DNA from 3 places in the Arthrobacter sp. MMS24-T111 genome. Region 2 is predicted to be linked to each of the others. Evidence: riboswitches for the same ligand, from Rfam matches in the RefSeq annotation. Region 2 holds a riboswitch; each other region holds the start of a gene.
The links. A riboswitch is a leader RNA that binds a small molecule or an ion and turns the genes downstream of it on or off. The one in region 2 is predicted to bind cyclic di-AMP.

Region 1: linked by a shared signal. The riboswitch ahead of ACX5I6_RS14205 (C40 family peptidase) and the one ahead of ACX5I6_RS01455 (aggregation-promoting factor C-terminal-like domain-containing protein) in region 2 are both predicted to bind cyclic di-AMP.
Region 3: linked by a shared signal. The riboswitch ahead of ACX5I6_RS00775 (C40 family peptidase) and the one ahead of ACX5I6_RS01455 (aggregation-promoting factor C-terminal-like domain-containing protein) in region 2 are both predicted to bind cyclic di-AMP.

Annotation. Positions count from the first base shown of each region.
Region 1 covers NZ_JBTZRO010000001.1:3,017,469-3,024,776, forward strand. Annotated here, with positions in the region: gene ACX5I6_RS14185 (universal stress protein) at 1-530, opposite strand, end outside; gene ACX5I6_RS14190 (AI-2E family transporter) at 642-1,790, opposite strand; gene ACX5I6_RS14195 (mycothiol transferase) at 1,974-2,498, shown strand; gene ACX5I6_RS14200 (protein adenylyltransferase SelO) at 2,549-4,015, shown strand; gene ACX5I6_RS14205 (C40 family peptidase) at 4,093-4,929, opposite strand; cyclic di-AMP (ydaO/yuaA leader) riboswitch at 4,933-5,102, opposite strand; gene ACX5I6_RS14210 (coiled-coil domain-containing protein) at 5,359-6,672, shown strand; gene ACX5I6_RS14215 (TraR/DksA family transcriptional regulator) at 6,694-7,053, shown strand; gene ACX5I6_RS14220 (DNA alkylation repair protein) at 7,050-7,308, shown strand, end outside.
Region 2 covers NZ_JBTZRO010000001.1:324,589-331,896, forward strand. Annotated here, with positions in the region: gene ACX5I6_RS01445 (ArnT family glycosyltransferase) at 1-1,569, shown strand, start outside; gene ACX5I6_RS01450 (glycosyltransferase family 39 protein) at 1,576-3,609, shown strand; cyclic di-AMP (ydaO/yuaA leader) riboswitch at 3,756-3,916, shown strand; gene ACX5I6_RS01455 (aggregation-promoting factor C-terminal-like domain-containing protein) at 3,922-4,629, shown strand; gene ACX5I6_RS01460 (glyoxalase superfamily protein) at 4,697-5,098, opposite strand; gene upp (uracil phosphoribosyltransferase) at 5,143-5,778, opposite strand; gene ACX5I6_RS01470 (phosphatase PAP2 family protein) at 5,791-6,594, opposite strand; gene ACX5I6_RS01475 (nucleoside deaminase) at 6,650-7,156, shown strand; gene ACX5I6_RS01480 (glycosyltransferase family 4 protein) at 7,257-7,308, opposite strand, start outside.
Region 3 covers NZ_JBTZRO010000001.1:165,041-172,348, reverse strand. Annotated here, with positions in the region: gene serC (phosphoserine transaminase) at 1-102, opposite strand, end outside; gene ACX5I6_RS00785 (metal-dependent transcriptional regulator) at 373-1,074, shown strand; cyclic di-AMP (ydaO/yuaA leader) riboswitch at 1,193-1,423, shown strand; gene ACX5I6_RS00780 (M23 family metallopeptidase) at 1,436-2,257, shown strand; cyclic di-AMP (ydaO/yuaA leader) riboswitch at 2,386-2,567, shown strand; gene ACX5I6_RS00775 (C40 family peptidase) at 2,638-3,315, shown strand; gene ACX5I6_RS00770 (NlpC/P60 family protein) at 3,478-4,245, shown strand; gene ACX5I6_RS00765 (HNH endonuclease) at 4,513-5,013, shown strand; gene ACX5I6_RS00760 (NTP transferase domain-containing protein) at 5,056-5,577, shown strand; gene ACX5I6_RS00755 (DUF6457 domain-containing protein) at 5,762-6,058, shown strand; gene ACX5I6_RS00750 (molybdopterin molybdotransferase MoeA) at 6,055-7,308, shown strand, end outside.

The DNA of each region.
Region 1 (7,308 bases), 2.7 Mb from region 2:
GCGTAGACGACCGTGAGTTCGTCACCATGGCGGTCTGCTTCGGCGGCGGCAAACGCGACGGCCTGGGTTGATTCCGCTGATCCATCCACGCCCACCACCACGCCTGTCCTGCCTTCCAGGTCCTGGGTTCCGATGACGGCGACCGGGACTTTGGCGGCGGTGGCAACCTGGAGCGCCCGGTCGGCAAGTGTGCCGCCAAGGTGCCCGCTCCCGGAGCCGATGACCATCATGGAGGCCTTCTTGGAGTATTTGGCCAACGATCCGCCCACGCTCCCGGTGAGCATTTCCGTGGCGGGCGTGATCGGGACGGATCCTTCAAGGCGCCCGGCGGCGGTCTTCAGGAGTTCCTCGCCAGCGTGCTGCAGGGTCCCGAACCAGGGGTAGGGCTCGGCGATCCACCGGTCATCGACGACGTGGAGGATCACCAGGGGCAGCTTGGCGTCGTGTGCACGGCGGGCAGCCCACAAGACTGCGGCCTGGCTTTGGGCTGAATCGTTGGTGCCCACGGCGATGGGTTTCTGGGATGACATGGCCGCACTTCCTGCTTGTCGTGAAAGGGTCTTCCTGCCCTTCAAGACTGGCCCCCGCCCCACCGGCACTCTAGGGCCGAAAGTCACCGAAGCAGGCGTGCAGGAGGGCCGCTAGACCGAAGGTGCCGGCGGTGCGGTTGGTTCCCCGGCCGTTGCGTCGCGTCCGGACAGCGTCCTGTAGATGGTCCATCCGACTGCGGCCAGCGGGACGGCGAGCAGCGCCCCGACGACCCCGGCCAAGGTGGCCCCGGCCGTCAGCGCCAGGATGATGACCAGCCCGTGGATCCGCAGGACCCGGCCCATGAAGACGGGCTGGAGGATGTGGTGTTCGAACTGGTTGGCGGCCACCAGGATGATCAGCACGATCAGCGCGGGTACCGGTCCGTTTTCCACAAGGGCTACCAGCACGGCCAGGCTGCCGGCGGTGGTTGCCCCGATGATCGGAATGAACCCTCCCAGGAAGACCACGGCGGCCAGCGGGACGGCCAGGGGGACCCGAAGGATGAGCAGCCCCACCAGCACCAGGACCGCATCGATCGCGGCAATGATGAGGGTGCCCCGGACGTAGCCGCCGAGCACCAGGAGGCTGCGTTCCGCGGCCAGCTGTGCTTTTCCTTGGTGGTTGCCGGGGAGGAACCCGATCAGGAACGTCCGGATCCTCTCGCCGTCCTTGAGGAAAAAGAAGAGGATGACTGCCGTCAGGACCGTGCCGGCGGCGATCTCCCCGGCGGTCCTGAGCCCGGTCAGGGCATCGGCTCCCAGGGTTCCGCCGGCGAGGAACTTCTGGAATTCGTTGCGGGCCGCATCGATTTGCGCGCCGGTCAGCGCCACGGGTCCTGTGGTGATGAATTGCTGCAGTTGGCCAATGCCTGCCTCCGCCCGTGCTGCCAGAACCGAGGCCTGCTGCCGGACCAGTGCAACGATGCCGCCCACCACCCCGGCCGCTACGGCGATGATCACCAGGAAGGATGACAGCACGGCCAGCGCCCGGGGGAAGCCGTGGGAGGCGAGCCACCGCACGGCCGGAGCCATTGCCGAGGCCAGGATCAAGGCGACCAGCACGGGGATGGTCACCAGCGGAACCCGGGTGGCGGCCACCACGGCCACCCAGGCCAGCGCCAGCAGCGAGAGCGTCTGGACCGCCCGGATGCTGGCCCTGCCCAGGCCATCCGCCCAGAGGGCTGACATCCTTGTAGCGAGGGACTGGGGCCGGGACGGTTCCACTTCGTGTCCGTCCGGGGATACATTGCTGCGTTCCATCGCTTCTCCTTGCTTGCCGTGACCGCCCGGCCCACGAAATGATGCACCTTGTTTACCTTGTGCCCCCTGCCCCCTGGAAGCCGAAAAGGGCATGTGTTGACCGGGCCGGCTGTTCACAGGCGCTACGTTTACTCAGTAAGCTTATTGTTCCCGGCTGCGCTCGACCAGAAAGGCACCAGGTCCATGGATTCCAGAGAACTGCTGCTTGAGTCGTTTGGCCGCCTCCCGCGCCTGGTCCGGCAGGTGCTAGACGGGCTCGATGAGGAACAGCTCCAGCACCGTCCCTCCGGCCGCGGCAACTCCATTGCCTGGCTGGTGTGGCACCTGGGCAGGGTGGAGGATGCGCAGGTCGCCTCCGCCTCGGCGTTGGAACAGGTCTGGACATCCGAAGGCTTCGCGTCGCGTTTTGGCCTCCCCTTGGCGGAAGGCGACACGGGCTACGGCCACTCCAGCAGCCAGGTGGATACTGTCAGGGCATCCGGTGAACTCCTGCTTGAGTACTGTGAAGCGGTCCACCGGCAAACCACGAAGGTCCTCGAAGGCCTGGAAGGCCCGGACCTGGACCGCGTGGTGGACAGGCGCTGGGATCCGCCGGTGACCCTTGGCGTGCGGCTTGTCAGCATCCTGGGGGACTGCCTCCAGCATGCCGGCCAGGCCGCCTATGCCAAGGGGCTGCATGATGCGGGAGCCGGCGCCGGCAGTGCGTGACCCTGTGGTGAAGGAGGGGCCAGGCGGCACTATGGCGCTAGGGTTAATCCATGACGGCAGCAGCTGAATCCACGGTCACCTTCGACGGCCGTTTCGCCCGTGAACTGGCGGAACTTGCTGTTCCCTGGCAGGCCGAGGAAGCGCCGGACCCCGAACTCCTGGTCCTGAATGAAAAGCTTGCCGCAGGCCTGGGCCTTGACCCGCAGTACCTCCGCAGTCCCGAAGGGGTGCGCCTCCTCGTGGGCAACCACCTTCCCGCAGGCGCCACTCCGGTGGCACAGGCTTACGCTGGACACCAGTTCGGCGGCTACTCGCCATTGCTCGGCGACGGGCGCGCGCTCCTGCTGGGGGAAGTCACGGACCGCGCCGGCCACCTGCTGGACATCCACCTCAAAGGCTCGGGGCGCACCCCCTTCGCCCGCGCCGGGGACGGCCGGGCCGTCGTCGGGCCCATGCTGCGTGAGTACGTAGTCAGTGAGGCCATGCACGCCCTGGGTATTCCCACCACCCGCTCTCTCGCCGTCGTGGCGACGGGGCGGCAGGTCCGCCGCGAGGGCATGCTGCCCGGCGCCGTCCTGGCACGGGTGGCCCACAGCCACCTGAGGGTTGGGAGTTTCCAGTACGCCCGGGCCACGGAAAACATGGACCTGCTCAAACGGCTGGCGGACCACGCCATCAGCAGGCTGTACCCGGACGCTGCCGTGGCCCCCAACCCCTACCTGGCACTGTTCGCGTCCGTCGTTGCCGCCCAGGCCGGACTTGTGGCCCGGTGGATGCTGGCTGGATTCGTACACGGGGTCATGAATACGGACAACATGACCATCTCAGGGGAAACCATCGACTACGGCCCGTGTGCGTTCCTGGATGCCTTCAATCCCGCCGCCGTCTTCAGTTCCATCGACGTCAGCGGCCGCTACGCCTACGCCAACCAGCCCATCCTTGCCGAATGGAACCTCGCCCGCCTTGCCGAGTCGATGCTCCCGCTCATTGACGGAGACGAGGACAATGCCGTTGCCGCAGCGGTGGAAGTGCTCGGTGGATTCCGTGGACAGTACAGCACGGCGTGGACCGGCGGCATGAAAACCAAACTGGGCCTTGCCGCTGGAAACGTCAGCGACGACGCCGCGTCCAGTGTTATTGACGAGGTTGTGGCCATCCTCAAGGACGGCCCGGTGGACTACACCTTGTTCTTCCGTAACCTCGGCAGGGCGGCCTGCGGCGATCTGCGACCGGTGCGCGGGATGGTGATGGATTTGGCCGGCTTCGACGCCTGGTCGGACCGGTGGTTGGCGCTGCAACCCGACGCAGGGCTGATGGACAGCGTCAACCCGGCCTACATTCCGCGGAACCACCTGGTGGAGGAAGCCCTCGCCGCCGGCACGGAAGGCGACGTGGCTCTGCTGCACCGCCTGCTTCAGGCCGTCACCGATCCTTTCACCGAGCGCCCCGGGCTGGAACGCTACATGGAAGGTCCCCCGGCGGACTTCGGGACCTACACGACCTTTTGCGGGACCTGATCTAATAACAACAGGAGGGTGGCAACCGGAGACCCGGCTGCCACCCTCCTGTTGGGAGCAGGCTTTGCTGGCGAAGACTAGGCCACGCGGACCACTGAGTAGCCGCTGAGCCAGCTGATGGAGTGAACCTGCGTGGTGTAGCCGTTGACGCCGCCGCTCACAACCTGGCCGTTGCCGGCGTAAACGCCCACGTGGCCCGACGTGATGATGAGGTCGCCGGGTGCCGGGCTCCCGACCACGCTGCCGTACTGGAAGAACTGCGTGGGAGCCAGGTCGCCAACACTCTTGCCGACGGAGCGAAGGGCCTTTTCAACCATGGCGGTGCAGTCCTGGCTCACGCCGATCTGGCTGTAGGCCGAGGCCAGGATGGCAGCGCCGGTCCCGGTCCCGGTGGTGGAGGCCACCGGCGTCGCGGATGCGTAGGACATGTTCATGCCGGTGTTCGCCGGTGCGGTGGCGGCTGCCGCCTGGACGGGGGCCGCCGCCGGCGCCGGGGCAGGTGCTGCCACGTAGCCCGCGCCGGGGATCTGGATCTGGTCACCGGGGTAGATGATGGACCACAATCCGAGGCCGTTGGCAGCCAGGACGTCATTGAGGCTGACTCCGTACGCGGCCGAAATTGCGCCGAGGGTATCCCCGGAAACGACGGTGTGGACGGTTGCTGCCGCGGCTGCCGGAGCAGCTGCAGGAGACGCGGCGGCCTGGACGCTGGCCTGTTCAGTGGTGTCCGCGCCCGTCACGCCCGCGTGGGCCGGGGCGCCGACGCCGAAGGCAATGCCGGACGCGGCGGCAACGGCGAGCGCCGGACGGCCCAACGAACGGGCCTGTGATTTGGCCGTCACGGCAAGTCCCTCGAGCGCAATGGAGTGGGCCGGGGTCGCGCGGTGGCGGGCAGTGCTGAGATTCTTTGACACGATTGATCGCCTCTCCCATGCCTGCGGGGTGAGCTGTCGGGTTCGGGTTGGAGATACCCGGCCGAACACATCTCCGCGGTGGGCGGAGGAGCTGTCCGACTTAACCCCAAGACCTCAAAGGTCGTGGAAACTTGGTTCCCCCGTCCCTGCCAGCATGAAAGCGGTTGAATCCCGGTATCAGCGGCAGGGCTCGGCAAACTGATGGGAGTGTCCCGTTTGGGGAGGGACACCCGAAGACCATAACCCGCCAACCCCACAATTGTCACGTTTCGGTAACATACGAGCTTCCTCTCTCGTATTCAACCAGCGATTGGATGTGTCCTGTCCACCCATGCTGGACTCCGGCCGGTCCGCCGCCGGCGCGAAAGGGTAACAAACCGGGCACGGGCGCCTTTCCGCCCCGGCGTGCCGCCGGTATGCTTCGGGACTATGCCCCTGTTCGTGACCATGCCCAAGTCCCCGCTGTTGGGGGGACTGCTCGCCATCGCAGTGGCAGCGGCCACGGTGCTGCCTGCCTCTGCGGACGAGCCTGCACCTCCCGGTGGATATCCGTCCTGGGCTGACGTGCAGCAGGCACAGTCTTCCGAGGCGGCGAAAGCGGCAGAGATCACCACCATCAATGGGCTGCTGAACGGACTCCAGACCCAGGCTGAAGCCGCCGGTGACACTGCGGTCCGGGCAGCGGCCGACTACGCCGCAGCCGACGCCGAGCTGCAGGCGGCATCGGTGAAGCTGGATTCATTGTCCGCCCAGGCCGCCCGCGCCAATGACGAACTGGCCCGGCACCGCAAGGAAATCGGAGCACTTGCCGTCCAGTCGTACAAGACGGGCGGAACCAATACCGGGTTCTTCGTGGCCCTGGATGCCCTCCAAAACAACAGCGTCCAGGGGCTCAACCTCGTCCAGTTGGTGGGCGACAAGACTGCGGCCCTGGTGGAGAAAGCTGCCGCCGCCGGACAGGTTGCCGCGTCACTGGCAGACCAGGAAAAAGTGGCCCGCACTGAGCGGGAACGCCTGTCCGGGGAAGCAAAGGCCAAACTGGACGCGGCCCGCTCCGCCCAGGACGCGCTCGCCCGGCAGGTCAGTGACGAACAGCAGCACAGCACGGAGCTGACGGCCCAGCTGGCCTCGCTGAAGGGGACGACGGCGGCACTCGAGGGAGAGTACCGGCAGGGCCAGGTGGCGCTGGCTGCCTATGAAGCGGCCCAGGAGGCCAAGCGCGCCGCCGCGGCGGAGCAGGCCCGCCGGCAGGCCGAAGCCGCGGCGCAGGCCGCCGCAGCCGCAGCCCGGCAGCCCAACCCCGCGCCCGCAGCTCCGGCCGGCAACGCGGCAATACCGGCCCCGCCGGAGGACCCGGTTCCCGGCAATCCGCCGCCGCCTGCCGTGACCAGCCCGCCGCCCGTCGTCGTTCCCTCCATCCCCGGCGGTGCCGTCAATGATCCGGCCGGCGCCAAGGCCTATGCCTCCGGACGCCTAAGCGCCTTCGGCTGGGGCCCGGACCAGTTCCAGTGCCTGTCCCAGCTGTGGACCAAGGAATCCGGATGGCTGACCACTGCCACGAATGCCTCATCCGGGGCCTATGGCATAGCCCAGGCCCTGCCGCCGGGAAAGTACGCCAGCGCCGGAAGCGACTGGCTGACCAGCTACCGGACGCAGATCGAATGGGGGCTTGGCTACATCCGCGACCGCTACGGGTCCCCGTGCGGCGCCTGGAGCCATTCTGTCGCCCTGAACTGGTACTGACTGACGCGCTAGGCTTTCGGCATGCCAGATTTCGAACGGTTCAGGGTGCTGCTCGAAGAGGAACGGGCCCGGCGGCTGGCACTGTTGCCGGCGCTGCGGGCCGATATCGACGCGGCCAACTCGGCCCGGCAGGACTCCAACGTCGACGACGAACACGATCCCGAGGGCGCCACGATCGCCTTCGAACTGTCGCAGGCATCGGCATTGTTGAAGCAGAGTTCAGCCGGCTTGGACCAGGTGGAGGCAGCCCTCGCCCGGCTGGCCAACGGCACCTATGGAACCTGCGCGGTCTGCGGCGAGCCCATCGCGGACGGCAGGCTCGAGGCGCGGCCCTGGACCCCCTTCTGCATCCTTCATGCCTCTGCGGGACGGGCGCGGTGACCGGGGTGTCCGACGTCGCCGCTGCTGCTGAATTCATCGACCGGACCCTCCAGAACGAGGGAGCCTGGTACCGGGCCGACGAAGTGGGCTGCCGGCTGGGCGGAGCCCTGGCCTCTTACGGGTCTTCGATCGGCGCAGTCCGCGGCACCGTCCGGGACGCCCTTCGGAAGTTCAAGGACATGGGCCACGACACCACGGTCATGCTGGCCTCCGCCCTGTGGGGCCAGCCGAAACCCGGCTCGCGGCCGGTCTTCG
Region 2 (7,308 bases):
CTCACCCTCTGCCTGGTGCTGGCGGCGTACTTCACCACCCGGGCCATCGAACGGGCCGGATGGAAGTGGCTGGTGGCGGCGGGGGCCGTGATTGGCATGGCGTTCCTCAGCAAGATGCTGCAAGGCTTCCTGGTGGTCCCCGCGCTTGGACTTGCGTACCTGTGGGCTGCCCCCACCCCGGTGGGACGCCGGCTGGTGCACCTGCTCGGCGCGCTGGGCGGGATCATCGTGGTGGCCGGCAGCTACGTCGCCCTTTTCCAGCTGACGCCGGCCTCGGAACGGCCGTACATGGCCGGGTCCACCACCAACAGCTTCCTGGAACTGACCTTCGGCTACAACGGCCTGGCCCGCATCACCGGTTCGGGTGAAGGAATGCCCGGAGGCGGAGCCGGTGGCCCGGGCGGCGGTGCGGCGGGCGGCTTCGGCGGCGGCAATGCCGGGTTCGGCGGAGCGGCCGGCCTGCTGCGGATGTTCGGGACCAGCTTCGGCGGCGAGGTGTCGTGGCTGCTGCCCGCCGCGCTGGTGCTGCTGGTGGCAGGCTTGTGGTTCACCCGCCGCGAAGCGCGCACGTCCCGGAGCCGCGCGGCCCTGATCCTGTGGGGCGGCTGGCTTCTGGTCACGGCGGGCGTCTTCAGCTTCATGAGCGGCATCGTCCACCCCTACTACTCAGTGGCACTGGCCCCGGCCATCGCCGCGCTGGTGGGCATCGGCGCGGCGGAACTCTGGCGCGGCCGCGCGTACTGGCCGGCACGGACAACTCTGGCCGTCGTGGTCCTGGGCACCTCAGTCTGGTCCTCGGTGCTGCTGGGCCGCGACACGTCATGGCTGCCGTGGTTGCGCATCGCCACCATCGTCCTCGGTGTCCTCGCGGCGGCCGCCATCCTCCTCCGCCTTGACGGCAAGGGCGCTGCGGGACGGTTCCGGCGCTCCGGGACGGCCGCCGTCGTCGTTCTCTCTTTGCTTGCCGGGGGCCTTGGAACGGCTGCCTGGACCCTGGCCACCGCCGCGTCCGCCCACTCGGGATCCATCCCGACGTCGGGGCCCGCGGGTTCCTCGGCGGGCGGTTTCGGGAACAGGGCTGCCGGGTTCCGGGACGACGCCGCGCTCCGTGGCGACCGGACCGACGGAACAGATGCGGCAGCCGGTACCGGCGGTTTTGATCCCGCGAACGGAGCCGGCGGCGTCAACGGCGCCCCCGGAGCCGGCGGGGCCGGCGGTCCCGGCGGTCCCGGCGAAGGCACCGCCGATGCAGCCGTAACCGCGCTGCTCACGGGCACCAGCACGAAGTGGTCGGCGATTGTCTCCGGGGCCAGCCAGGCCGCCAGCCTGGAACTGGCCACGAACACCAACGTCATTGCCCTGGGCGGCTGGAACGGCGGTGACCCCTATCCCACGCTCGCCGAGTTCCAGGCCATGGTGGCAAAGGGTGAGATCGGCTACTTCATCGAAGGCGGCATGGGCGCCGGCATGGGCGGCCGGGGCGGCAACTCCGAGGTGGCCGCCTGGGTGCAAGCCAACTTCCAGGCCCAAACCGTGGGTAACTCCACGGTGTACCAACTCACCAAGTAGGACCCCATGGCCAGCTCTTACCCCACCCCAGTGCAGGCTCCCTCCGCTCCCGCTGCCCACCGCCCTGGTGCCGCGGCCCGCGTGCGGCGGGATCCCCCGGCCCGCCGGCACCGGCTGGAACTTGCAGCCGTGCTGGCAGCTACCGCCGTGCTGTACCTGTGGAACCTCGGGGCATCGGGCTGGGCCAACGCTTTCTACTCCGCCGCTGCCCAGGCCGGATCGCAGGACTGGGCGGCCTGGTTCTTCGGCTCCTCGGACGCCGCCAACTCCATCACGGTGGACAAGCCACCGGCGTCCCTGTGGATCATGGGGTTGTCGGTCCGGATTTTCGGCCTGAGCTCCTGGAGCATCCTGGTTCCTGAGGCCCTGATGGGCGTCGGCACCGCCTGGCTGCTGTACCTGGCCGTCCGGCGGGCCGCGGCGCCGGCCACTGGTGACCCGCGGCTCGCCCACCGGGCAGGGCTGCTGGCCGCCATTGCGCTGGCACTGACGCCCGTAGCCACGCTGATGTTCCGGTTCAACAACCCGGACGCCCAGCTGGTGCTGCTCATGACCGCCGCCGCCTATGCGGTGCTCCGCTCCGTGCAGGAGGACAGGTTGCGCTGGCTCCTGCTGGCAGGGGTATTCCTGGGCTTCGGATTCCTTGCCAAGCAGCTGCAGGTCCTGCTGGTGGTTCCCGGTTTTGCCCTCGCCTACCTGGTCGCGGCGCCCGCCAGGCTGGGCCGGCGGCTGCTGCACCTGCTCGCCGCCGGTGCCGCGATGCTTGCCGCGGCCGGCTGGTGGCTGGCGGTCGTGGAGCTCATCCCGGCTGCGGACCGTCCGTTCATTGGTGGTTCGCAGGACAATTCCATCCTGGAACTGACCCTCGGCTACAACGGCTTGGGCCGGCTGACAGGCGACGAGACAGGGAGCGTGGGCGGCGCCAACGGCTGGGGCGTTCCCGGGCTGCTGCGGATGTTCAACAGCGAGTTTGGCGGCCAGATCGCGTGGCTGCTGCCCTCCGCACTGATCCTTGCTGCCGGCCTGCTATGGGTGGGACGCCGGGCGCCGCGGACTGACGCCGTCCGGGCGTCGGTGCTCATCTGGGGTTCCTGGGTCCTGGTGACCGGCCTGGTCTTCAGTTTCATGGCGGGCATCATCCACCCCTACTACGCGGTGGCGTTGGCGCCCGGGATCGCAGCCCTGGCCGGCCTGGGCCCGGTACTTCTCTGGCAGCACCGGCGGCAGGCCGCCGCGGCGGTCTTCCTGGCCGCCGCAGTGGCCGCGGCAGCCCTGATGGCATTCACCCTGCTGGGAACCACATCCGCCTACGGCCCGTGGCTGCGCTGGGTGGTGCTGGCGGCAGGCCTTGCGGCCGCAGCAGGAACAGGGTTGAACAGGTTCATCGGCCTGAGCTCCGTGCAACGGACGACGACGGCGCTCGCCATTGCGGCATCGCTCGCCGGCCCGTTGGCCTTCTCCATGTCGACGGCGGCGACGGCGCACAGCGGGGCCATTGTTAGCGCCGGACCGGCGACGTCGTTCGGCGGCCCGGGCGGGTTCGGCGGAAACCGGACCGGCGGGTTTGGCGCGGGCGGCACGTCCCGGCAGTTCAACGGCCAGGCCGGACAAGGCCAGGGTGCAGGCCAGGGCGGGGCAGCGCAGGGCGGTCAGGGTGCCACCGGTGGCCGCGCCGGCGGGATGGGCGGCCTCCTGGGCGCGCCCACGCCGTCGGCCGGGCTGGTGGCCGCATTGAAGGACGGTGCCTCAAACTACACCTGGGCAGCGGCAGTAGTCGGTTCGAACAATGCCGCAGGTTACCAACTGGCCACGGAACTGCCGGTGATGGCCGTGGGCGGCTTCAACGGCACCGACCCCTCCCCCACGCTGGAACAGTTCCAAGCGCTGGTCTCCCAAGGCCGGATCCACTACTTCATTTCCGGCGGGACCGTGATGTCCAGCAGCGGCTCTGACGCCTCCAACCGGATTGCGCAGTGGGTGGCGTCCACCTTCCCGGCGCAAAACATTGGCGGGACCACCGTCTACGTTTTAGCGGGATAAACCCAACTGCGGAGCCCGGTCTGCAGCAAATCGACGCGCCATGATTCGTGACTTCCGTTACCCAAATGTGACTAATGCGCAATCTTCCTGTACCGTCGATTGGGTGCGGTCCCCGTTCGGGCCGCATATCCCGGGTTGACGCCAAGCTCTGCCGCTTCCCGGATTCCGCTTGAGCAACGGCAGAGGCGGGGGACCCACCGTCCCGGGCAATGATTGCCCTTGGGGTTAAGCCAGCACGTGTTTTTTCCGTGCGGCCGGATGCCCTCATCCGAACCCGACAGCTAACTCCGCAGGTGTGAGAGGCGATCAATCATGTCTAAATCCATGGCAAAACCATGCCTGCAAACCAAGGCAAAACATCGGGCCAAACCCCAGCCCGCCAAAAAGACCACCGTGGGCCGGCGTGTTGCGGTCCTCGCTGCATCATGCGCAGTGCTGGTTGGCGTTGGCGCGGCAGGCCAGGCGACCAACAGCATGACCCAGGCGTCGTCCACCGGGTCAAGCGCTTCCACGTCGGCGGCGGATGCCCAGATGAGCATCGAGAAGAGCGAAATCCGGTCCAACCCGGCCGCTAATCCTGCTCCTTCCGCCATCAGCGTGGCACCGCAGGCCGCGGAGCCGGCCCCCGCGCCCGCTCCCGCCGCCCCGCCGGCTGAAGCACCCGCCCCGGCACCGGCCCCCGCACCTGCGCCTGCTCCCGTCGTCGCGGTTAACGATCCCGCGGGCGCCCAGGCCTACGCCGCCAGCCAGCTGTCCTCCTTCGGCTGGGGACCGGACCAGATGCAGTGCCTGCAGACGCTGTGGACCAAGGAATCCGATTGGACCACCACCGCCACCAACGCCAGCAGCGGCGCGTACGGCATCGTCCAGTCGCTGCCTGCGGAGAAGATGGCCAGCGCAGGGGCCGACTACCTGACCAACTACCGCACGCAGATCAACTGGGGCCTGGACTACATCAAGAAGAGCTACGCCTCGCCCTGCGGTGCGTTGAACTTCCACCTGGCACACAACTGGTACTAGGCACCCCCAGCACCAGGCACAACGCAAACCGCGGGCCGCATCACGTTGATGCGGCCCGCGGTTTGCGTTAACCGGCGCCCTGGACGTCGCCGGGCCCGGCGTTCCGCCATGGGATGTACTGGACAGACCACTTATTGCCGTCCGGATCGGCGAAATACAGGAAATGGCCCCACTGCTGCACATCCACGTCGCTGACGTCCACGCCGTTGCCCTTGAGCTGGCGGTGGGCAGCCTCGATGTCGCTGACCACCAGCTGCAGGTTGGAGCCGGTGCCCGGCGGAGCGTCGGTGAGCCCTTCGCCGATGCAGATGGAGCAGGCGGAGCCGGGCGGCGTCAGCTGCACGAAGCGGATCGACTCCGAGGGTCGTTCGTCGTAGTCGGCGTTGAAGCCAACCTTGTTGACGTAGAAATCCTTGGCACGGTCAACGTCGGATACAGGGACAAAGACAAGTTCAAGTTTCCAGTCCATCCGCACAGGGTAGCGGCGGGAACCGTTTTGAAAAAGGGTGGAACCTACCCGGCGATGCCGTACAGGCGGTCGCCGGCGTCGCCCAGGCCAGGGACGATGTAGGACTTCTCGTTGAGCTTCTCGTCGATGGAGGCCAGCACGATGTGCACATTGGCGTCGCCCAGTTCTTCCTCCAGCTTGGCCAGGCCCTCCGGGGCTGCCAGCAGGCAAATGCAGGTGACGTCGGAGGCGCCGCGCTTGAAGAGGAACTTGATGGCCTCACGCAGGGTCCCGCCGGTGGCCAGCATCGGGTCCAGGACGAAGACCTGGCGGCCGGTGAGGTCCTCGGGAAGGCGTTCGGCATACGTGATGATGTCCAGGGTTTCCTCGTCCCGGGCCATGCCCAGGAAGCCCACCTCAGCGGTGGGAACCAGCTTGGTCATGCCTTCCAGCATGCCCAGGCCGGCGCGCAGGATGGGTACCACCAGCGGGGTGGGTTTGGTGAACGCGGTGCCGACCGTGGTGCTGACGGGCGTCTGGATGGTCACGGGCTCGGTGCGGACCTCCCGCGTGGCCTCATAGGCCAGGAGGGTCACCAGCTCTTCCGTCAGCTGGCGGAAGACCGGCGACGGCGTGTTTTTGTCCCGCAGGACGGTGAGCTTATGGGCGACCAAGGGGTGGTCAACAACGAGAGTGCGCATCCCCTAAAACTATCATCCGGCGCTGCCTTTACCGGGCCCGGAGGAACCGCCGTCGTGCAGTTCCTCCGCCACGACGTCGCGCACAATGGGACGGTCGAACGACGGCGCGGCACCCACGTGTTCCCGCCTGCGGACAATGTGGAACAGCCGGTGGGCCATGATCACCACACCCACCCAGGTGAGCCCCAGCAGCCAGCCGGCCATGACGTCCGTGAGCCAGTGGTGGCCCAGGAAGACCCGGCTCAAACCCATGGCGATGATGAACACCGCGCCCGCTGTGATGGCCAGGACCCGGACGCGCATGGCGTCGAACTGGAGGCAGATCAGATAGACCACCAGGCTGATCACCACGGTGGTGTTGAGGGTATGCCCGCTCGGGAACGACGGGGAATCCTCGTACGGCGGAACGGCGTCAGCGTGATCCGGACGCGTGCGTCCCACCAGCTTCTTGCCGAGGGTGGTGGCGGTAATGGACACGGCTGCGGCGCCGCCGATCAGGACCAGAGGACGCCAGTTGCGGCTGAGGAAGGTCAGCCACGCGGTGAGGATGCTGGCCAGGATGGGCATTCCGATGCCACCCCCGATATTGGTGAACCCGGTGACAAATGCGTCGAGCCCGGGGCTGCGGAGGCTCTCGGACAGGGCAAGCGCCGGCTTGTCCAGGTTGGCCAGCCCGGCGGAGTCCACCACGTTGTCATACACCTCGGCGCCCAGCAGGGCGAGGGAGACGATGACAACACCGCCCACGAGGATGGTGAGGACCAGCGCCGCGTAGGGTTTGAACCAGGTCCCCAAGCGGTCCCGAAGCGTATCCATGGTGCCTCCCGGCATCGGTAAGTAACCTGAGTATCCCCGAAACTATCATTGAGCCATGCCGTTGCCCGAAAAGAAACACGACGCCTGGATGGGCCTTGCCCTCGCGGAGGCGCACCGCGCCCTCGCCACGGAGGACGTGCCCATCGGCGCCGTGGTCATCGGGCCCGACGGCGGGGTGCTGGGTTCCGGCCGGAACCAGCGTGAGGAGCTGGGTGACCCAACAGCCCACGCCGAGGTGGTGGCTATCCGGGAAGCTGCCGCACGGTTGCAGGAACGGGCCAGGCTCGACGGCGGCCGGGGCGACGGCTGGCGGCTCTCAGACTGCACGTTGGTGGTCACCCTGGAACCCTGCGCCATGTGCGCGGGCGCGATCGTCCTGGCCAGGATCCCCCGGGTGGTTTTCGGGGCGTGGGACGAGAAAGCCGGTGCCGCAGGATCCGTGTTCGACATCCTGCGCGAACGGCGGCTCAATCATTGGGTTGAGGTGTACCCGGGCGTCCGCGAGGAAGAGTGCGCCCGGTTGCTGCGCGAGTTCTTCGCGGCACACCGCAGCAGCCTTTAGCGCGTCCCGGCGGGCATCTTTACCTCGGCGGGTTTCCGGCAGTCGGCGGCGGGCATCCTGTCCGCGGCGCATTTCAGTCAGTCTGCGGCTGCGCGTGCCGTCAGTCCCCCGCTGCCACCAGCGCCACCATGGCCTGGGCCGTCCTACTCCAG
Region 3 (7,308 bases), 160 kb from region 2:
CAGGGCATCGATCTGTTCCGGCCGGACCTTCGAGGGGCCGGCCCCGAACCGCCCGTCCTGGGGCAGGAGGTTGGCGGGAATCGTGATGCTGGTGTCGCTCACAGGTGCTCCATTCGGCGGGGACGAAAGCTGTGGTTCGGGTGGTGGTGGCCGGGAGCCGGCCATGGCTGCAGTGCAAACCTCCCCCAATTCTGCCTGAAGCGCGCAGGGTGGCGGGAGCGGGCGGCGCCAATGTCCAGCCAATGAGACGCAGCAGGCCGTGGCCCCTATTCGGACTAAATCAAAATAGGCTAAACTCTTCCCGGACTACGTCGCGGGAAGAGGCGATACGGTGGGACAACGTAAGGTACTGCGCTCGAGGAGCTGAGCTGGATGACGGATCTGATCGACACTACGGAGATGTACCTCAGGACCATCCTGGAGCTTGAGGAAGAGAACATCGTTGCCCTCCGGGCCCGTATCGCCGAACGCCTGCGCCACTCGGGACCCACCGTTTCCCAGACCATCGGCCGGATGGAGCGTGATGGCCTGGTTGTCGTCTCCGGTGACCGGCACCTGGAACTGACCGACACCGGCCGCAAGCGTGCCACTGAGGTCATGCGGAAGCACCGGCTGGCCGAGCGCCTGCTGGCGGACGTGATTGGACTGGACTGGGCTTATGTCCATGACGAAGCCTGCCGCTGGGAACACGTCATGAGCGAACGGGTGGAGCGCCGCATCTACGAGATGCTGGACCACCCTACGGAGTCGCCCTACGGAAATCCCATCCCCGGCCTTGCCGCGCTGGGCGGCCAGCCCGGGCCCGGGTTCGGCGATGGCGCCATGAGCCTGGTGGAGGCAATGAAGGCCTACGGACCTGAATCTGCCGTGACCATCAGCCGGCTGGCGGAACCGATCCAGGTGGAGCCCGAACTGCTGACCCAGCTCGACGAGGGCGGTATCCGGCCCGGTGCGTCTGTCTCCCTTGAACGCGTCGGTGACTACATTTCGGTACGGGTGGCAGGAATCGAGGGCGCGCTGGAGCTGCCTCCCGAGGTGGCGGCGCACGTTTTCGTCGCCGTGAACCAGGCCTGACGCCGCCTTCCCATACCCCACCCAAGGGATTCCACGCAAAGATAACGGAATTGTTACCTAGGGTCTTAAGCCCTTATAGTGGAACGCAGCGTTGATACTTAAGCGTTACCTGATCCGGAGCCGAGCTCTGCCAGCGGGCCAGGTGTACGAGTCGTTACTGGCAGAGGCGGGGGAACCACAACCGGCAGCGGGGGACTGCCTTGGGGTGAAGTCCGTCAGCAGCAAGCCTCTCCAGTGAAGGATTCTTCCGGGAATACCCCTGTGTGGAAGTTTGCCCATGACGGACCGGGTCTTTGATCTCTCTGACCCGAATCCGACAGCTAACTCCGCAGGCTATTCCAGAGAGGAACCCTTCTTGACCATGCAGACCTCCCGGGGCCGCCGTCGCGCGGCGGGCCCCCCTGAGGCACCCCGGGTTGTCGAAGTAGCCGCTGCGGAGCGCCCCCGCGACCCGCAGCGGGATGCACGCCGGCGCCGGGGTCCCTTCCGGCAAATCACCGACTTTGCCGCGGCCAGCGGCATCGGCCAAAAGGCCGGCATCGCCCTCGCCGCCACCGGCCTGGTGCTCACGGTGACCATGCCCGCCACCAGCCCCGTCATGGCGACGGATGCGGCTGGCATTGCACCCCAGGCCGCCTCCGCAGTCAGCCCCCAGCCCCAGATTTCCGCGGATGTAGGCGCCCAGATCGACTTCAGCCGCTCAGCCGTCGTGACGCAGGCGGACCCCGACGGGAAGCTGAAGCAACTGCTGAGCGCCCAGTCGGCCGGATCGGTGACGCGTGCGGCATCCGCCGGGACCCTGGCCGCGCCGCTGGCCTCCCTCGTGACCGCGTCGCCCTTCGGCTACCGGGTCAGCCCGATTACCGGCGGCACCGGAGATTTCCACCGTGGACAGGACTTCGTGGCACAGTGCGGGACGTCCGTCCTGGCGGCCGCAACAGGAACCGTGACCTTCGCCGGCTGGCACCAGTTCGGCGGTGGAAACCGGGTGGTGATCGACCACGGCAACGGCCTGGAGACCACGTACAACCACCTCTCGTCCTTCAACGTCAAGGTGGGCCAAACGGTCTCCCGCGGCGAAGTCGTGGCGCTGAGCGGGACCACCGGCGCGTCCACTGGCTGCCACCTGCACTTCGAAGTCCAGGTCAACGGCGAAGTGGTCGATCCGATGGGCTGGCTGTAACCGTATGATTGCGCACTCTCAGATTCCGGTGACCCGCCGTGACCTGAATGTGACATTGAAGCAAAACTGCTGTACCGTCTAACTCGCGTCAACTTTTCCGAAGTTGACGCTCTTGAGTGGATTGCCTAACTCTGCCACCGCTCAAGGTCCGTTCGCATTTCATCGTCTGGCAGGGGCGGGGGAACCAATTTTGGCCTTCTGCATTCCGGAAGGCCTTGGGGTTAAGTCATGAGCTTCCCAGGAAGCGAAGTGGCCGGGTGACTCCCATCCGAATCCGACAGCTCACCTCGCAGGCATTGGGAGAGGCTACCTTCGTGTCTTCACGCCATAATTCTGCGCGCCACCGTGCGCAAACGGTTCGCGCCAACCCCTTGGACGCCATGTCCAAGGCCGTGAGTGCCAATGCCGGGACCGTGGGCCGCCAGGCTGCCGTTGTGGCAGCGGCTTCGGGCCTCATCCTGAGCATGGGCCTGCCGGCCAACGCCGCGGACACCACCGCCGGCATCTCGGCCTCCACGGAGTCCGGTTCTGCGCAGACCGCCCTTGCTGTCACCGCGGCCCCCACGGCCACCGTTTCCTTCGAGCGTCCGGCGGTCAAGACCACCGCCGCCCCGAAGGTGGAAGCCGTGCGCACCCAGTCCACCGCGTCCGCGGACCGCACCGCCACCGCTGCCGGCCAGGAGGCGTCCAAGGCCGGACAGGCAGTGGAGGCCGTTTCGTCCGCAGCCACCTCGGGCATCGCCGCGATCGCCTACACCGGCATCGGCCACCCCTACGTATGGGGCGGCACCACCCCCAACGGCTGGGACTGCTCCGGATTCGTCCAGTGGGTCTACGCGCAGGCTGGCATCAGCATTCCCCGCACGAACGCGTGGAGCATCATGACCCCCACCTCCACCCCGCAGCCGGGTGACCTCGTGGTCCAGAACGGCGGCGCACATGTCGGCATCTACGTCGGCAACGGCATGATGATCAGCGCGCTCAACCCGTCGCAGGGAACCATGCTCCACTCGCCGGCAGCCACCGGTACTTCCACGTACTACCACCTGAACAAGTAGTTCTTCGGCTCCACGCTCCAAGGGCTATTTCTTTGCCCAAAGCTTTTTCGCTAGAAACCAACATCCCCGTTCGGGACGCGCCGGCGTACCCCCAAGATGCCGGCGCATCCAACCCCCTCGGACAGGCCACCGCGGTCCAGAGGAAAACGAAAGAGAGAACTGATGACGACTCGTGCTACCGCACGGCACCGCGCCGAGGTCACCAAAACCAACTCGATCGCAATCATTGCCAAGGCTGTCAGCGACAACGCCGGCGGCATGGGCCGCCAGGCTGCAGTAATCGCTGCAGCTTCCGGCCTGGTCCTGACCAGCGGCATCGCAGCCAACGCTGCCGACACCAACGTCAAGCGCGACTCCGCTCCGGCCTCCGCCATGGAAGTTGAATCCGCCGTCGACGCTCCGATCTCGGCGGCTTCCACCATTGCCATCAGCTTCGAGAAGCCCGCCGTCACCACCACTCCGGCTCCGGCTCCCGAGCCCGCGGTTGCGGTGCAGGAAGCCGCTCCGGCTCCCGTTGCCCAGGCCGTTGCCGCTCCCAAGGTCACCGCCAAGGTTGCAACTGCCGATGCCACGGCTGCCCCCGCCGCCCAGGTTTCCGCCAGCGGCAAGGGTGCTGCCATCCTCTCCGCTGCCTACGCCCAGCTCGGCGTGCACCAGGACTGCACCATGCTGGTGACCAACGCACTGGCTGCTGTCGGCATCCACTTCCACGACTGGCCCGCCGGTTACCTGTCACTGGGTGACAGGGTGCCTGCTTCCCAGGCCCAGCCCGGCGACCTGATCTACTACGCCGACGGTGGTGGAGGAATGGCCCACATTGCCGTCTACGCCGGAAACGGGATGGCCGTCCACGGTGGCTTCAACGGCAATGACACCGTTGTGTTCAGCGCCAACGTTGGCTCCGGACCGGTCTTCATCCACGTCCGGTAACCATTACAGCCCGCCGCACGCGGCGGCGCCTGAGATTTGCCCGGAAGGACCCCTGCCATTGAGGCGGGGGTCTTTTCCGTTTAAGTCGCGCCATTCTGCGTGCACCCAGGCTTCCGCCACCGGGAGGGGGAGCCGGCCACGGCGAGTACCGATTACCTGATATTGCATTTCTCTGTTTACTCTTGTGATGTCGATCCATAGCCCGGACATGCCGAGGGCAGCCGGCCCTCGTGCCCCTGACGGGTGCGGCCGTGAAGAGGTACGTGCATGCGCACTCTCGTTCTGAATGCTGGATATGAACCGCTGGCGGTTATCACCTTCCGCCGGGCGCTGGTGCTTGTGCTCACCGGCAAGGCGAGCGTGGTGGCCGAGGGGGATGATCCCGTGGTGGGCCCCACCGACGTCCTGGGCCGCCCGTCCGTGATCCTCCTCAACCGCTACATCCGCCCCCGGTATAACCATTCAACGGCCGTCAGCCGCCGTGGTGTGCTTCGGCGTGACGGGCATAAGTGTGCGTATTGCGGAAAGGCAGCGCACACAATCGACCACGTCCACCCAAAATCGCGGGGCGGGGCCGATTCCTGGGAGAATCTCGTGGCTGCCTGCCTGCGGTGCAACAACGTCAAGGGTGACCATACCCCCGGCGAGATGGGATGGACGCTGCGCTTCGTACCGGAGCCGCCGCATGGAACCATCTGGCAGATCAAGGAGCTGGAAAAGCCAACCCCCGCCTGGGATCCGTTCCTGCTTCCGGAGCGCGCTGCCTGACAAGCGGCTTCCAGGCCGGTTGCTGTTCGCTAGGCTGGGTGGGTGCAAACGGACCCGTTGATCTTTGACGCCCTGATCCTGGCGGGCGGCCGGTCATCACGGCTGGGCGGCGTGCCCAAGCAATCGTTGGTCCTGCGGGGAAAAACCCTCCTGGAATGGACACTTGATGCCGCTGCCGGTGCCCGCCATACGGTGGTCGTGGGTGATGTTTCCGCCGGCAGCCCTCCGTCCGGCGGGGCTGCCGATGATGCCGGGGCCGCCCAGGCCCTGCCGCCAGGGGTCCTGTCATGCCGGGAGGAGCCGAAGTTTGCCGGTCCTGCCGCCGGGATTTCAGCCGGCCTCGCGGCCCTTGCCGAATGTGGGGGAGCGGCGCCCTTCACTTTGGTTCTTGCGTGCGACATGCCGCTGGCAGCCCGGGCGGTGGCGATGCTCCGGGACGCGGTGGAAGCAGCGGGCGATGGGCGTGGCGCCGTGGCCCGCTCGGCCGACGGCAGGGAACAGCCGCTGGCAGCCATTTATAACACTGATGAGTTAAAGATCGTGCGGCGATTTGTCCCGCCGTAACGCCCTGGTCAACGGCTCCGTGAGGTCGCTCCTTGCTAATCTGGACGTGCAGCTTGTCACAGTCCCGGCCGGGTCCACTGCCGACGTGGATACGTGGGGTGATGCTGCCACGCTGGGGATCACCGCCGGGAGCCAGCGTGCAGACTTTGACCAAAACGTGCGGAGCCAACGTGGGAGGCAAGTCGTGAAAAGCCAGGACGAAACGCTGGAGGAATGGTGCAGGGCCCTGCTCCAGGCGTACAAGCTGGAGGACGTCCAGGTGGACGTGAACGCAGTGCTGTCCCTTGCCGGGGTCGCGGCCCACGCCGTTGTCCGGCCGGCTGCTCCACTCACCACGTTCATCGCAGGCTTCGCCGCGGGGCTGGCCGCCGCACCGGGCAGGGAAATGGACACGGCGTCCATGGAAGCGGCTATGTCCGTGGCACGGTCCCTGGCTGCCGACTACGAGAATGAAGCTGCCGCCGGGACCCCCGGCGAATGACGGCAGAACCCCGCGACTGGCCGGAGGTCCCACCCGCCGACGACCCCGAAGCGCCACAGGGGACCGCCGGGCCCGAAACACCTGTACCGGAGACCACGGAACCGGAGACCGAAACCAGCCACGGGCACCACCTGGCGCACACCTGGGAAGAAGCCCGGCAGGCTGCGTTCGATGCTGCCACCCCGATCCCGCCAGGGCCGGTGCCGCTGCGCATGGCCCTCGGCCGCAGGCTCGAGCGGGACATCCTGGCACTCCAGGACATGCCGCACTATGCGTCCTCAGCCATGGACGGCTGGGCGGTCAACGGCAGCGGCCCCTGGATTCCGGTGGACCCCGGAAACCGCCTTGCCCCGCACCAGGCAAGCATCATCGTCACGGGAGGCCTGATCCCGGCTGGAGGCAAAGCGGTCCTGAGGACCGAGAATGCAGTTTTAGCCACGGACGACGAGGGACTCCCGCTGCTGATGACCGGCGGAAAGGCCCGCCCGGGGGAACCACGCGCCGGTGAGCACATCAGGAAAGCGGGCGAAGAAGCCCTGGAAGGGGAGGTCCTGGTCAAAGCCGGCGTGGACCTCAACCCCGCACACCTGGCACTGGCCGCACTGGCCGGACACGATGAACTCCAGGTCAGGGGCAAGCCCGTGGTGCGCCTGGTCCTGACAGGCTCCGAGGTGGTGGACTCAGGCACCCCCGGGCCGGGCATGGTGCGCGATACCTTCGGGCCCCAGTTGCAGGACGTCGTAGCGATGCTTGGTGGTATACCGGGCGGTCAGCAGCGGGTCGGCGACTCCTACGAGGAATGGCTGGCGGCGCTCGAAGACGTCGTGCCGGAGGTGCCGAACGCGCCGGACCTGCCGGCCGACGTCGTCATCACCACCGGAGGAACCGGGCGCTCGGGGACCGACCACTTCCGGCGGGCCGTGGCTGAACTTGGCGGCCGGCTGGTCATCGACGGCGTGGCCATGCGTCCGGGGCACCCCGCCGTCCTTGCCGAACTTCCGGACGGCCGCTTTGTCCTGGGCCTCCCGGGCAACCCGCTCGCGGCCATGATGGCACTGTCCACTGTGGGCGCCCCGCTCCTCGCCGCGCTGGGCCACGCCGCCATGCCCGCCGTCCAGGTGGTGCCGTGCGGCACCATGATCGAACCGGACCCGGGGCGCACCCGGCTGATGCCGTTCCGGCTGCTGTACGGCATGGCCTCGCCGGCCCAGCACACAGGACCCGGAATGATGCGGGGACTGGCTGCCGCC